DNA from 4 places in the Psychrobacillus sp. FSL K6-4046 genome. Region 1 is predicted to be linked to each of the others. Evidence: riboswitches for the same ligand, from Rfam matches in the RefSeq annotation. Region 1 holds a riboswitch; each other region holds the start of a gene.
What was found. A riboswitch is a leader RNA that binds a small molecule or an ion and turns the genes downstream of it on or off. The one in region 1 is predicted to bind cobalamin.

Region 1 (3,783 bases):
TCGTCCACTCGTAAAGGATTGATGGAATTCATCTGCTGCTCCTAGAAAAAAGGTAATCAGTATGGCCAACAGCTTTCTGTACTTTTTTTTCGGTAAAGCAATATAAATGGCTAATCCAATCAAACCAAAATAAAAAAAGTGCGTTCCTTTTCTGATTAAAAATTCAACAAATGCATAGTAGCCACGTTCCTCGACAGAGACATAAAATCCCCAATATGGAATATGAAATAAAGACAAAAAGGATTCCAATGGCTTGTTGGGAAGCCAGTTTTTAAGCACAGTCTCTAAAGACTGCTGCTCGGAAGTTTGACCCGAAGCAATAAATACAAAGAGAATTAAAAGTAATAGTGGGATATATTTTTTCATATAAAAACAGTAGCATAAACTGAACAAGAAACAAACTAATTACAAGTTTTAACACTAGATAACCATTTCTACCCCAAAATGATACGCTATGGTACACTTACGATAAGTGAATAATTTATTGCAGGGAAAAGGTGCTGACTTGTCAGCTTAATTGGGAATTCGGTGAAAAACCGAAGCTGTTTCCGCAACTGTAAATGCAGATGAAATAAGAAAAATACCACTGTTGACAAACGTCGATGGGAAGGTTCTTAGAGTAAAATGATGCATGAGCCAGGAGACCAGCCTTTTCTTGAACGTATAAATACTCTTCGGAAGTTAAGGGGTTGTACGGCACGTGTCTATTTTTTCGATTGAATTTATAAAACGATAAATAGTATTGCGCCGCCCTTTTTGGGGTGGCGTTTTTTGTGCTGTAAGAGGTCGAGTATTGTATTGCATATGTTCACATTTACTAGGAAGGGAGGGGAAAAGGTGAAAAAGGACATGCGTTATATTTGTTATCCGTTTATGAGAGAGAAGCCTTCTACAGTAGACTTTGAGATTCGAACGGACTCACTGACGACACGTATCGGCTTGGCTGCTTCTTTAACAAAAGTTATTCCAAGAGTATATGAGGACCTTATGTATTTGGCCCCGATGGCATACCACTTAAATGGGTCTGTCAGAGGGAAGCTCGCGATCCATGAAGAAGATTTACAAATCCTCAGCGATATGTACGATTCCTACGTAAGCGAAGTAGAAGGAAGAGTAGATATATTCGTACTTCCACAAGGTTCAACGGCTGCTTGTGAGTTGCACGTATGTCGAAGTGAAGCAAAAAAGTCGGTCAGAGCTTTACATAAAGTCTCTTTAGAAAGAGAAGTACCTGAGATTTTATTTGACTACACGCAGCTATTAGCAAATGTATTGTTTGCAATGGCGGTATATGTAAATAAGTATCATGGAGTTGACGAGATTCAATTTGTCAGTAAATCATATCCCATGAGAAAAAAGAAAGAATTGGGGGATTAACATATGAATAAACAATTAAGAAATTGGTTAGCGGTACTAATACTTTCTATCTTACTTGTAGGCTGCCAAGAGGCTGAAAAGAATACAGCTGTTGAAACAGATTCTGTACAAGAAGTAAAGGAATACACTGTAACGGACGATATGGGGAACGAAATTACATTTGAAGAAGTTCCCGACTCGGTTGTGTCTCTACAACCAAGCAACACAGAAATTCTATTTGCCCTTGGCGTGGGAGATAAAATAGTGGGAGCTACAGAGTATGATACCTATCCAGAAGAAGCACTGGAAATTGAAAGAATTTCCGATTCTATGAGCTTTAATGCAGAACGGATTTTAGAGATAAGCCCAGATGTAGTGATAGCGTATACCACCGGTTCTGAGGAAGAGCTTAAAGTGTTGGAAGATGCGGGTTTAGACGTTTTTGTCATTCAATCGGCACTGTCATTTGAAGACGTCTATGGTGATATTGAACAGTTGGCCGCAGTAATGGGAGTTGAGGATAAAGGAATAAACCTTGTTAACTCTATTAAAACTACTATTCAAAGTGTTGAGGACAAAGTATCGGGTGTAGCTAATCAGAAACAAGTTTATTTTGAGATAAGCCCCTCTCCTGAAATTTTTACAACTGGTAAAAATACGTTTCAACAAGAAGTTTTGAATAATGCTTCTGTTGTGAACATTTTTGGAGACCAAGAGGGATGGATTAAATTATCTGAGGAAGATGTCATTAAGAAAAATCCTCCGATTATCTTAACTACCGTAAATTATGTAGAAGATCCAATTGGTGAGATTAAGGCTCGTCCAGGCTGGAACCAGCTAGAGGCTGTACAAAACAACGCCATCTTCCAATTAGATTCGGACATAATGTCTCGCCCTGGTCCACGAATTGGTGAAGCTGTGGAACTAGTAGCCAAAACCGTTTATCCAGAATTATTTAAATAAAGTAAAGGATGGTCTCGTTTTGAGGAGGCCATCTTCTTTTATTTTAAAACAGGTACCTTTCAATGGATAATAGTGTTATGGTATAGTACTATTTAATGAATAGTACCGAGGAGGAGTTAGAAGTGACAGCAAACGTTTATATTGAGACATTAGAAAAACAGCTATATATTTTAAATGCTAAGGAGCGCCAAGCGGTTGTTCGAGATTTCCAAAAATATTTTTGTGACTTGTTAAGAGAGGGGAAATCCGAGCAAGCAATAATAGAATCATTAGGAGCACCATCGTATATAGCAAGGGAACTACTTAAGGCTTACTCCGAAGAGGAAATGATCGTAACAGAAGTGGCATATGAAAGTGCATATATATAAAATGCTACAAAGGCTAGTTACCCTTTGTAGCATGACTTCATTGACAAGTTTTAACTGGTTCATTGGGAATCCAAATTTTACAGTTTGAATCTGATAAATCCCCGTCTGTATAAACTTTCATCTCTGGTGTGTTGCCTATATCACTAACCCCTATCCCATCACACAAACTCCAAGAGGCCCTTTTATTTCTTCGTTATTTAAAGAAATAAAGAGCAACAAGCTTTTGTATAGATTCTTATAGACTGATATCTAGGAATGTATATTAACACATGCAAAAAGCCGCCTATTAGAATTTGGCGGCTTTTTGCATTAGATATTTTTTTTAGTTACTGTTTCTTTGTCTTCTATTTTAAATTCTTCTGCAACATCGTCTACTATATCTTTAGTTGAGCTTTTAAATTCTTTTAACGTCTCTCCAATTGCTCTACCCAATTGAGGTAATTTTTTCGGACCGAACACGATTAAAGCAATAATTAATATAATGATTAAACCTGGTATTCCGATATTTGGCATTATAATCTCTCCTATACTGTTTCTGTATATTCTCATGTGTTTTTTCAATAGTAGTTAATCATACATAAAATTGGTTGTTTTGTATCAATAACACATTATACTCCTACGTTTAAATTTGTAAATAATTTAGTGTTAAAAATAATCTAAGCGTTTTGAACTGGAAAAGTCTCTTCGTTATAAAAGTACCTTAATCCCTTCTGCAAAAATTTAATTATATAAATATAATCTTATCGTTTATTTATCCAGGAAATACTAATTAATTTATGCCCATAATACAAAGGTTTTTCTATTATTCTGCATTAATTATAAAAATTTAATGTTTTTTCAGAATAAAATTATATTTTTATAATCGAAATAAATATCTAGTTTTTAAGAAATAAAAGGAGTAGACTGTAAAACGGTTGTTTTGTATTTATAAAAATTACGTTTTCATAGTTGTGTGTACTATGTTAAAGGAGAATAAAAGTGACGCAATATAACTTAGAAGAATTAAAACTGTTGAATCAAGTAATTTTTGCTTTATTTATAGTAGCAGATTTAGCTCTTGGCCTCTTTTACTTTAATAATGAGTTTCCTTGGTTCG
Region 2 (3,783 bases), 900 kb from region 1:
AAATAACAGAGCCGAGAAACGAGCTAAAGATAATACCTGTTAAAATAATCGTTTCCATTTTCATCGCTCGATCAACAAGCTTCGCGAAGGTGATTACGGTGAGCATCGTTGCAAGAGCTCCTAACATACTGAAAACAGGCAAGGTGAACATTCCTAAAAAAGGTACTGATATTCCAAAAAAGAGTGTAGTCACTGCACCAACCGATGCTCCGGACGACACTCCCAATGTATAAGGATCGGCTAGCGGATTTTTAAGCAGACTTTGAAAAGCTGCTCCCGCTATTGCCAGGGATGCTCCGACTAATCCTGCGAGTATAACTCGCGGCATGCGAATCTTCCAGACGATATTTGTTGCAATCGCATCTGTACCCGTATCCCATAAAGTACTGATCGGTACCTTTACAGATCCGACCGACACACCTAGCCAAATGGCTACGATTAACGTAGCCAGTGACAAGGTATAACCGATCATTGATTTACTCACTAAATGCCTCCGGATAAATAGCCTTAGCCACTTCCTCTAGGCCTTCTACTAAACGTGGACCTGGACGACTCGTTGCATCCTCATCCACTTGTACCACCTCATCGTTTTGAATGGCAGTCACTGTGTCAAAGCCATCACGCTGCTTCACCTTTTCTACAATTCCTTCCACGTAGTCATAGGTGATTAACATTACATCTGGGTTACGGCTTACTATTTCCTCTGGGTTAACTTGAAACCAGCCATCTTGATCAGCCATAATGTTTTCTGCATTGACCATCGTTAAAATTTCTTGCATAAATGTCCCATTACCAGGAGTATAGATTTCTGGTACATCGGAAGTTTCTACGAATACTGTTTTCTTTGTCTCTACTTTTGCAACTTTTTCTTGAATTTCGTCAACCTTTGCCTTCATATCCTCTATAACGGCTTGTGCTTCCTCATATTTCCCCGTTGCTCGGCCAATTTGTTCAATAGTTGTATAGGTTAAGTTAAAATCCTTTGCATCCTGTACCACAAATACCTTTACACCAGCATCTCGAAGCTGCTGTAATCCTGCCTCTGCCATTGAAACAATGGATTCATGAGCGAATACAATATCCGGACTTAAAGAGATAATTTTTTCAATGTTAAATTCCATCCCGCCAATTTTTTCTTTATCTAACGCTTCCTTTGGATAGCTTTCGTAATCATTAACACCGATAATTTCCTCATTTAGTCCCAAAGCAAATAGAATCTCCGTGTTACTTGGAATCATGGATACGATTGATTTCGGAGCTTCCTCTAGCGTAATTTCTTGTCCTACTGCATCCGTCAGTGTAAGTGGGAATGCCGTTTCTGAGTTACCAATTTCCTGGCTACTTTCTTTTTCTGTTGGAAGTGTCTCTTGCTCATTACAACCACCTAAAATCAGCAAGGTCATTCCAATAATTAACCACAGTTTCTTCATCCTTTATTCCTCCTAAATATAGACAACAAAAAATCCCCCATCCTAGGATGAGAGATAGATAGGTATAAATCAGCCACGAAAAACCGAAAGCGGACCTACACCAGACCTATCCGCGTAGGTAATGGGTGTGTACGTAAAGGCAGGTTTTCTGGCTTATGATGCATATGCATCACTTACAGTGGCGGGACCGCGCTGGACTTTAACCAGCTTCCCTTTTAACTCTAGTAACCGATAACTAGAGCACCTTTAAGCAAATGTTATTCTATTGTTTCTTGCATTTATTATACCTTATATTTAGATGTTGTCGAGTTGAAGTCGGTATTTGAAAAAGCATACATTTTATACATTTCAACAATACGAACGATTAATAAAGAATATTGAAGTTTATATGCTTTTAAATGTGGAAAGTAGAATTGATTTCCGCTCTGGCGGACGCTTTCCGCGAGGGGAGCGATAAGCCCTCACCCATCGCTAACGCGCGTGGTTGTGATGTCTTATCTGTCTCCTTCCTCCCGCTGGAGTCGCCTCCTGCCACTTCAATCAATAATTAGAAAAGGTTCATGGTTGATTGGTAAAGACTTCTTTATAATATATAAAACACGACAACTTTAACCTTAAAAAAGCTTAATATAGTAGTTTTTCATCGCGATTTCTTGTTTTCATCATTTTTTTTATCAATCGTTTCTCTTACTTCTTTTAGTATTTTTTTCGTTGCTTTTGATTGTTCTCGTGCCGTTTTCAGGATATTTGGTTTATTTTCTTCTTTCCATCCAGTCAAAGAACACCCTCTCTTAGTTGTGTGCAACTGAAATTCGCTCCATCTTCTTAATATATCTAAAAACAAAGGGAATAATTGAATCAAAACATTTTGAGATAAATAATAATATAAAAAAACTTTTACTGAAATGAGCTTTAATCCATTACTACTTTTTTTACCTGCTATTAATAAAAATCACAGTACACAATCCACTCTTGTTTGTCTTGATTATAGAAAAAATAGAAGCTACCACTGTCTACTATGTTGAATTGTGCTTTCGCATCAGAGCTTATTTGTAAGACAAATGGATATTCTTCACCATATGAAACTCCACTCTGTGTATAAGAGGGGTATCCACCGATCTTATGCATAGGATAGATATCCTCCACGATATCATCGTAATATTCAATATCCTCATCCAATTCAAGATGTAAAATCTCATCTTGGACTTCCGTTTCTATATCCTCAGAATCCCAGGCAGGAGTGTCGTTATTAACCAGCTTTGGAATTAACGGAAAAGACCTCATCCTCACAGATTGGTTGTTTATTTTTAGTAATCCATTGAGGTTTGTATAGCAATTGATCATAAAAAAAGGCGCTAGGTTATCATCATTTAAATGATCATATACATTAAAGTCCATATAAATGGTGATTAGTTGAATATTTTTTAATTCCTCCGGTACGTAAGGGAGATCGTTTAAAAAAATGGTGCATAAAGGCTCAAACTGTGAAGGGATATTTTCTTCTTTTCCCCACAAGACCTTTCCAATCCAGCTCTCTCCTAATTCTTCCGTTGGTCGATAACCACCCGTCTCAAAAATGGTAGCTTGCTTAAATAGTACTTCTTTTAATTGAGCAATGTTCATATAAATCCCCTCCTAAGCTAAGTAAGACTTCCAATCGTAATCTTCTATTTTATAAAAGATACCACGGTCGTTTTTTTCGTATGCACATAGAGGTGGCTCATCAATAAAAGATAGAACAGAGTCATCTATATTTAAAATTACACCTATGGATATATACTGGAAATTATCAGAATTACTTAAAAATCTATCATCTTCGTAACCAGTTAAAACAGACCAACCAGAATCTTGAGCATCTTTTGGATCATCTTTTAACATAAAATTAAATTCATCTCTCTCTAAAACATCGTTGCTTACAATTATTTTCGTATCAAAGTAATAATCCCATTTAGAAGATTTTGGATCATTATACTCAGTGTCACATATATGATCTGCACGAAATGAAATTTCTTGTCCAATTTTTAATTCGCTTATATTGATTGGGTCGTTTGAAAGAACTCCCTTAAAGTTTTCCATATCCCTATGGGTAATTTTCACCCACATTCTTTCACCTGCATACCCGTCTCCTCTAGTCTCGCATTCGAAAATTAATTTGACCCGATCTCCTATTCTTAAAATATCAATTACTTCCTGGCTAGGAATATAAAAAGTATAGGGCGCTTCTTTATTTCTCTTATAAACACTCTCTAAGTACCATGACATTATATTTACCCCTTGAACTGTTTCGACATAATTTTTATGAGTCTTTCATCACTTTAATTTTTTTGGCAACTATCTTCCCTTCGATTTCCTC
Region 3 (3,783 bases), 210 kb from region 1:
CAATTTGTTTCCTCTATCAAAGGTACTTGGCAATATATTTTAGAAGACTGGCTACCTGATTCCCAATATGAAGTCGATGAAGACAGCTATGACTTTGAATATTATGATGAACACTGCCATGATTGGGAGTACGACAAAGTTTATATGGAGATTTACCTTCCTATTAAAGAAAAATGATAGAAACTTTAATTTAATAGATAAGCTACTGCTTTTTTCGAATTACCACTATTACCGCACCCCCTTCTTTAGAAGAGAACGGTAAAAAAATAGAACTGGACTTAAAATAAGCGCACTTACTATAATTGCAGTCTTAATAGTAAGGGTTGTGGCAATATACCCAATAACAGGTCCACCGCTTATTTGCCCAACTGCATCCACCTGCCCTTTTACAGAGAAAAATGTTGCCCGAGTAGAAGAGTCAGGTATGATTTTATTTAACCAAATGTCCTCTAATGGGGACATTACCTTCCGACTAACTTGGATTATTACATAGCAAATAAACAAACCAATAATATAGCTCGAAAATGCAAAGCCTATTAATGCTACCACTATACTGGAGCAACCAATAAAAAGAGCGATATATATTCGGTGCAATTCTTGATAAATCGTACTTTTATTTAAAAAGTGAAGCAACATATATGACAGCAGCACGACAACTAATTGAATTCCTCCAGTTAATAGCACCAGTCGTTCATTGGACAAGGTAGTTATTTTAGCCATTTCTAATAGATGAGGAAGCCACAGACGATCAAAACCTTCACTATAAAAACCTATAAACAGAGCGATTAGAAATAGCATACGAAGTATAAAGCTAGTTCTGGAGAAAAGAATGATTTTCTCCAAGTTCTCTTTCATTGTCTCCCATGCACCAATTCTTTCGCTTCTTTTCAAAGGTTTAAAATGATCCTCTTTCATAAATATTATTAGTAAAACAGCTAAACCAATCATACATAATCCTCCTACTATAATCGGTAGATGGATTAGGTACGAGCCGATTAATACGCTTAACGGAATGGCAACTAATTGGCCTAGGTTTCCAGCCTTAGCTCCTCTCATATATGCAGATGAGGCCTTTTCTTCTCCTATTTCATCAGCTATCCAGGCTTGCAATGACCCGCTAGTAAAGGTATACCCTATCCCCCATGCCACTTGAGCCAATAAAACCGTAATAAAAAAAGGAAACAAGCCTTCTAATAAAAAACCAACTCCTATTAGAAAGTAACCAATGATAACGGATAGCTTCCGGCTCTTTAAATCAGACATGATACCAGTTGGAATTTCAAAGAGAAATACGGTTAACTCCAACACAGTTCCCACTAAAACTAGTTGCAACGGATCCAGCTTAACAACGCTTACTTGATACAACAAACTGACTGTAAATATAAAAGTAAAAAATAATTGCGATAGAAAGCAAATATAAATATACAGCCGATATGGGTCCTTTAAACTACTCATTTACCTCACCTCTCCACTTGATTATAAAAAGAGAAGCAGTCTACGACTTATCCAAATTTGCTATATTGACTAACTTTTTTTATGTTATAGTGAAAGAACAATTAAATAATGTGTAGATTTAGGTGTTCTTTTAATTACAAAAGAACTTAAAAGGGAAGTTCGGTGAAAGACCGACGCTGTCCCGCAACTGTAAATGTGAGCAATACTTTATAAACCACTGTATGTATCGATACTACGGGAAGGAAGGTAACGCAATGACCATGAGCCAGGAGACCTGCCTATTTCAAGTACACACCACGACCCTACGAGGATAGGAGGTGCTAAGTGCAACTATGACAAGCAAAGCTTGAAAATACTGCCGTACGAAAAGACATACTAAAATCCACTGGAGTGAACAGACTCCTTATTTAATCGTGGTTTTTATTTGTTTCCTAGCGTACTGACTATTAAATCATACTAACCAAGCATCCTCTTTTATAAAAAAGAGGATGCTTTTTATGTTAAAAACGAAAGGATTTTGGAAATGAGAAAAGAGATTTTTATGGAGCAATTTAAGCAAGTATTAATGACAAACCAGGTTGCAAGTACCTCGATATCTCTACAGTCTACCTTTGAGGAAATGAAAAAAGAAATTGAGCTTAACTCAGTATGGAGTATAGAAGAAAGAAATCTTTTTCTTCACCACTTAAATGTTGCACACCGTCAGATTAAACAAGAGATTGCTGGAATAAAGCAGGAATAAATAAAATACATATGTCAGTCAATTTCATAAATAGAGCTTTACCGATTAACACGAACATTTTATCCGTATTGATTGTAGCGACAGACGGCGACTCCTACGGGATAAGTGAGACAGATAGACATCACAACCACGCGCGTAAGCGATGGGTGATGGCTTATCGCTCACCCCGCGGAAAGCATCCGTCAGAGCGGAAGCAATTATGCTTCTACACATATAAAAGCATATATAAATCATTGTTTTCTACTATTTGTTCGTGTTTTGCTTTTTAAATATGAATTATGAAATTGACACTTAAAATAATTAAAAAAGCGAACCAATGACGTTAGTCATTTGGTTCGCTAATTACTATAGATCTTGATAATCCCTTTGATATTTACCGCCATCTTTAACCTCTGAATGATACAAAGCCTTTAGAGCAAAGCTTTTTTCTAAATCATGCTCCTTCATTACTTCCTTCAATCTTTTAGCTAAATCAGGACTGAACTTAACAAGCTCTTCCATTTTAGATTTTGAATATTGCATTACATTACCTCCCCACTATCATTGTTTATACAGTATAGCACTTTGTATTAAAGACATACGAAAATTTCAGTTTAGGCTAATTAAAATTGGCTCACTCCAACTCCTAAAATAGACAATCACATTTTTTCCATTTTCGCATAAATTAATTTGACAATTCAAATAATATGAGTTAACCTATTGAACAAATGTTTCCTTAAGGAAAATAATTATCTCGCATGAAATTTATATTTTTTTATTCTAAAAGTTTCCCGCGGGAAATAATTTATAACAAAGGAAAAGGAGTGTAGTAAATGAAAAAAATATTTTTATTATTTTTTGCTATGGTTTTATTGGCTGGATGTAATGACAAAAACAATGGGAAGGCTGAAGTTGATAAGCCACTAGTAGTTACAACTACAGGTCAAGTTGCTGATGCCGTAAAGAGGATTGCCGGGGATATGGTAGAAGTTAAATCCTTGATGGGACCAGGAGTAGACCCGCATCTTTACAAGGCCACTCAAGGTGATTTACAAGTATTAGAGGACGCGGATATCATTTTTTACAATGGGCTAGAGCTTGAAGGAAAAATGAGTGATATTTTTGAGAAGATGAAAAAAGAGAAATCGGTAGTTGCCATTGGAGAAGTAGTTCCAAAGGAGAGAATTTTAAATGACGAAGCTCATCCTGAACTATTTGATCCCCATATTTGGTTTGATATAGATGTGTGGAAGATTGCAACTCAGGAAATCACCAAAACACTTACAAAAGAATTCTCTACTAACGAAGAGCAATTTAAGGAAAATGAAATTAAGTTTTTTCAAGAACTAGATGAGCTAAATGAATGGACGAAAGAACGTATTATTGAAATACCAAAGGAGCAGCGAGTGCTTGTTACTGCCCATGATGCATTTAACTACTTTGGTGAAAGTAATGGAATGGAAGTCAGAGGTTTACAAGGTCTTAGCACAGATGCCGAGTATGGATTAAAGGATATACAGAACGTCGTAAACTTCTTAGTAGAGCAAAATATTAAAGCAGTATTTATTGAATCCAGCGTTTCTGATAAAGCCATGAATGCTGTCATT
Region 4 (3,783 bases), 510 kb from region 1:
GTATCATAAAATTTAATGCAGTTCCTCATATGCCTATCTTACTGGCAATTCTATTACTCATAACTTATGGTCTTATGAAGAAAGTACCTTACAAAAAACTAGAAGAAGGACTAACAGATGGTGCCAAAGCAGGTCTTGGCGCAATTTTCATCTTTTTCTTTATTGGTATATTAGTTAGTAGCTTAATGATGAGCGGGACGATTCCAACACTTATTCACTTAGGCTTTCAATTTATTACGCCACACTTTTTTTATGCTATTGTATTTCTAGTTACTTGTATCGTTGGTTTATCTATAGGAAGTTCCCTAACAACGATAGCTACAATTGGTGTTGCATTTATTGGAATGGCTAGCGCTATGGATATTTCTTTGGCTATTACAGCTGGTGCAATTGTTTCAGGAGCTTTTTTCGGAGATAAAATGTCTCCACTGTCAGATACTACAAATCTCGCATCTGCTATCGTTCAGGTAGATTTATTTGAACATATTCGAAATATGGGATGGACAACGATACCAGCATTCATTATTTCGCTAATTGGATATGGGATTTTATCGCCAAACAAAGAATTTCAACAGCTCGAGCAAGTAAATGAATTTCAAGCTGGACTACTCCAAACAGGGATGATTCATTGGTATACACTGATTCCTCTTGTTTTACTCGTTATACTTTCCATTAAGAAAGTGCCTGCTATATTATCTCTGGCTTTCACATCAGTTGTTGCTATACTTATTTCCTATTTCCATCACTCTTTTAGTTTTGGGGAAGTATTAAATATACTATTTTACGGTTTTACTTCTAGCACGGGTATGGAAGCGATTGACTCCTTACTTTCTAGGGGAGGCATTAATAGCATGATGTTTACGATTGGGCTTGTTCTACTTGCGCTAAGTATGGGTGGGCTTTTGTTTACGCTGGGGATCGTGCAAAGCTTACTGATGAAAGTGGAAAGCTCGCTAAGGAAGGTGAGTTCTGTTGTTGCAGCAACTGCATTTACCGCAATTGGGGTTAATACACTTATCGGAGAGCAGTACTTATCGATTTTATTGACTGGAGAAGCATTCCAAGCACAATTTAAAAAAGTTGGCTTGGCCAATAAAAACTTAGCACGCGTAATGGAAGATGCTGGTACGGTTGTAAACCCCCTTGTACCATGGAGTGTATGTGGGATTTTCATTACGAATGTATTAGCTGTTACAACACTCGAGTACCTACCATTTGCATTTTTCTGCTTGCTTAGCCCGATCCTGACTATATTATTTGGGTTTACTGGAAAAACATTGACTTATATCGAAGAAAAATAGTTTTACAGTAAATCCCCATTACTACTTTTATTTAGTAATGGGGATTTACTGTAGTTACGGGCTGACTTGTTTTTTAATGAATAAATGTATTATGAACTCTTTGAGATTCATTGAAATAATTCGCCCATATAAATGTCAAAATAAATGACATCATAGACACTGCAGCGAATTCAAACCGTTCCTCATGATTCACTCCATATAATAGATTTGATATGTAAACAAATGCAAAGCCGAAAACAAATTTACACGCAGCAGTGGCAATATAATAAAGGATCATATGCTTTGGTAATGACCTTTTTTTCTTGAAAAAGTGAAAAATAAGGATTGTTGAGATGACTATTGTTAAAAGTAAAATAAGGGAGTAGACTACTATGGTTACACTTATGAAGATTTGCTGTCCTTTAGATACATCTAATTCAATCATCGTCACCCAAATGTTATTCGTAAGGTAGGTTATTATGTGGCTGAAAAATCTAAGTAAATAGTGAAACGGTGCATATAGCAGACCAATCAAGGGCAGAATGAGCCAACCATTGATTCCTGAGGGTCCATTATGTGGTTGGACAGATACATTAGTAACAGTCATTGAGAACTACCTCCTATCGTATGTTTACTTTACAAATGTATTCTTTACTCTCTTGGATTTACTAAAATAAGTAATCCAAATCGAGGTACTTATCATAGCCCGTATTACATTAAACATATAGTATTGGGATGTTAAAGGATCAGATCCAAACACATTCTCTATGATTTGCAAATTTATATAGCCAATGAGAATATCTATTATTAGCATGATGGTAAGGCAGGTAATCATTACCTTAGGGAAAAACGTTTTCTTTTTAAAGAAAAGTATGAGTAATACTATTACTGTAGATATTTGAGCAATACAAATGATGAGGTCTGTTATTACAAATGGTCCAAATAAAGGATGATAATATTCTCCACTCTTACTAGCTATACTCTCCCAACCTTCAGCCGTCAAAAAAGGGAAAACATCTATCATGAGATAGGCAATAATAACAAACGGTGAGGTAATTAGCCCGATAAGTGGAAGTATTAGCCAGCCCCCTATACCAACAGGTCCGTGTGGTAATAAGTCCTTAGATGTCAACCTAGTGGAATTGCTTGTAATCATATTTATAACCTCCTAATTTTAAGATATTTTACCAATTTTATAGGTCGCTATAATTATAATATACAGAAAATATTGGATTCGCAATTTTATAATTGGGTTATTCTGAAAATGAGATGTAAGACCTAACACAAAGTCTTTTTACCTATGTACAAGTTTAAACACAATATGTTAGGGTATATAAGTAAACAAAACACAATATATAGTATATAAACGATGAAAAGGTACCATTATGGTTTAAAAGGGAATTCGGTTTAAGACCGAAGCTGTCCCCGCAACTGTAAGTGCGGACAACTGTTGATTATGCCACTGCGAAGTTTCGTGGGAAGGCCAATGGGAGGAAGATGCACGAGCCAGTAGACCTGCCTTTTTGTCGATGAAGCAACACTTTCTTCGGGGGTTGAGAGGTGGGGGCGAGAGACTCTATCTTAAAACGAACGATATGTCTTGTTGTTTCCTACTTTAAAATCATGAGCGATGACTCAGCCTAAGAGGCTAGAGGCATCGCTTTTTTGTATATAAAAAATAGGGAGGAATTTAAATTGGCAATAATTACGAATACAGAAAAACAGCAGGTATTACAGCAATTAATAGTAGAATTTGGGGAAGAAAAGTTAGCACCCTTAGTTAAGTCACATCACAAGTGGCTACAAAAACATTCAGAAGGTATGATATCGACATGGTCTAAGGCTATGTCACTAGAGGCATTGAGCTTTTTAGATGAACAGGAGCCATTTTGGACATTTGTGGCAGCACGTATTTATTTAGCAGAAGTATATTCGCAGCAAGCAGAACGGAGAGGTACCACTGCTGATGCCGTCTATACAAAATTTGCAGAGAACGTACGGATCCTTTCTAAAAAGGGAATATATAATCCCTCTATTATGGAAAGCTATTCGAATGAGGAGTTAGAGCAGCTAGGAAATCTCCTTGTCGCCAAAAGAGATTCCCTATTTACCTACATAGCCTTAAAAACCCTTTTAGATCGCTATGTAGCGAAGGATTTTAATAAGGATATTGTAGAGCTGCCACAAGAGCGCTGGCTTGTTATAGCTATGACACTTATGAAGGACGAAAAAGAAAACCGTCTTGAAAAAATAAAAGAAGCTTATTGGGCAATGAGCAATTTATATATGACGGTTGCAACTCCAACTTTATCTAATGCTGGAAAGCCACATGGACAGCTCTCTAGCTGCTTTATTGACACGGTAGATGATAGTCTGCAAGGTATTTACGACAGTAATACAGACGTAGCCACTCTATCTAAATTTGGAGGGGGTATCGGTGTATACATGGGGAAGGTGCGTAGCCGTGGCTCTTCTATACGAGGATTCGTGGGAGCATCTAGTG

Region 2: linked by a shared signal. The riboswitch ahead of MKY09_RS03015 (ABC transporter substrate-binding protein) and the one ahead of MKY09_RS17670 (hypothetical protein) in region 1 are both predicted to bind cobalamin.
Region 3: linked by a shared signal. The riboswitch ahead of MKY09_RS18825 (hypothetical protein) and the one ahead of MKY09_RS17670 (hypothetical protein) in region 1 are both predicted to bind cobalamin.
Region 4: linked by a shared signal. The riboswitch ahead of MKY09_RS01195 (ribonucleoside-diphosphate reductase subunit alpha) and the one ahead of MKY09_RS17670 (hypothetical protein) in region 1 are both predicted to bind cobalamin.

What each region holds. Positions count from the first base shown of each region.
Region 1 covers NZ_CP152020.1:3,592,346-3,596,128, reverse strand. The annotation lists gene MKY09_RS17675 (VanZ family protein) at 1-366, opposite strand, end outside; cobalamin riboswitch at 479-668, shown strand; gene MKY09_RS17670 (hypothetical protein) at 838-1,377, shown strand; gene MKY09_RS17665 (ABC transporter substrate-binding protein) at 1,381-2,319, shown strand; gene MKY09_RS17660 (DUF1700 domain-containing protein) at 2,442-2,687, shown strand; gene tatA (twin-arginine translocase TatA/TatE family subunit) at 2,997-3,203, opposite strand; gene MKY09_RS17650 (hypothetical protein) at 3,666-3,783, shown strand, end outside.
Region 2 covers NZ_CP152020.1:609,038-612,820, reverse strand. The annotation lists gene MKY09_RS03020 (iron ABC transporter permease) at 1-484, opposite strand, end outside; gene MKY09_RS03015 (ABC transporter substrate-binding protein) at 477-1,430, opposite strand; cobalamin riboswitch at 1,551-1,693, opposite strand; gene MKY09_RS03010 (hypothetical protein) at 2,071-2,208, opposite strand; gene MKY09_RS03005 (DUF1963 domain-containing protein) at 2,373-3,053, opposite strand; gene MKY09_RS03000 (DUF2185 domain-containing protein) at 3,066-3,692, opposite strand; gene MKY09_RS02995 (hypothetical protein) at 3,727-3,783, opposite strand, start outside.
Region 3 covers NZ_CP152020.1:3,807,200-3,810,982, forward strand. The annotation lists gene MKY09_RS18815 (AraC family transcriptional regulator) at 1-177, shown strand, start outside; gene MKY09_RS18820 (MFS transporter) at 229-1,455, opposite strand; cobalamin riboswitch at 1,559-1,752, shown strand; gene MKY09_RS18825 (hypothetical protein) at 1,979-2,197, shown strand; gene MKY09_RS18830 (hypothetical protein) at 2,543-2,719, opposite strand; gene MKY09_RS18835 (zinc ABC transporter substrate-binding protein) at 3,010-3,783, shown strand, end outside.
Region 4 covers NZ_CP152020.1:221,464-225,246, forward strand. The annotation lists gene nhaC (Na+/H+ antiporter NhaC) at 1-1,301, shown strand, start outside; gene MKY09_RS01185 (DUF2569 domain-containing protein) at 1,375-1,887, opposite strand; gene MKY09_RS01190 (DUF2569 family protein) at 1,912-2,436, opposite strand; cobalamin riboswitch at 2,639-2,818, shown strand; gene MKY09_RS01195 (ribonucleoside-diphosphate reductase subunit alpha) at 2,982-3,783, shown strand, end outside.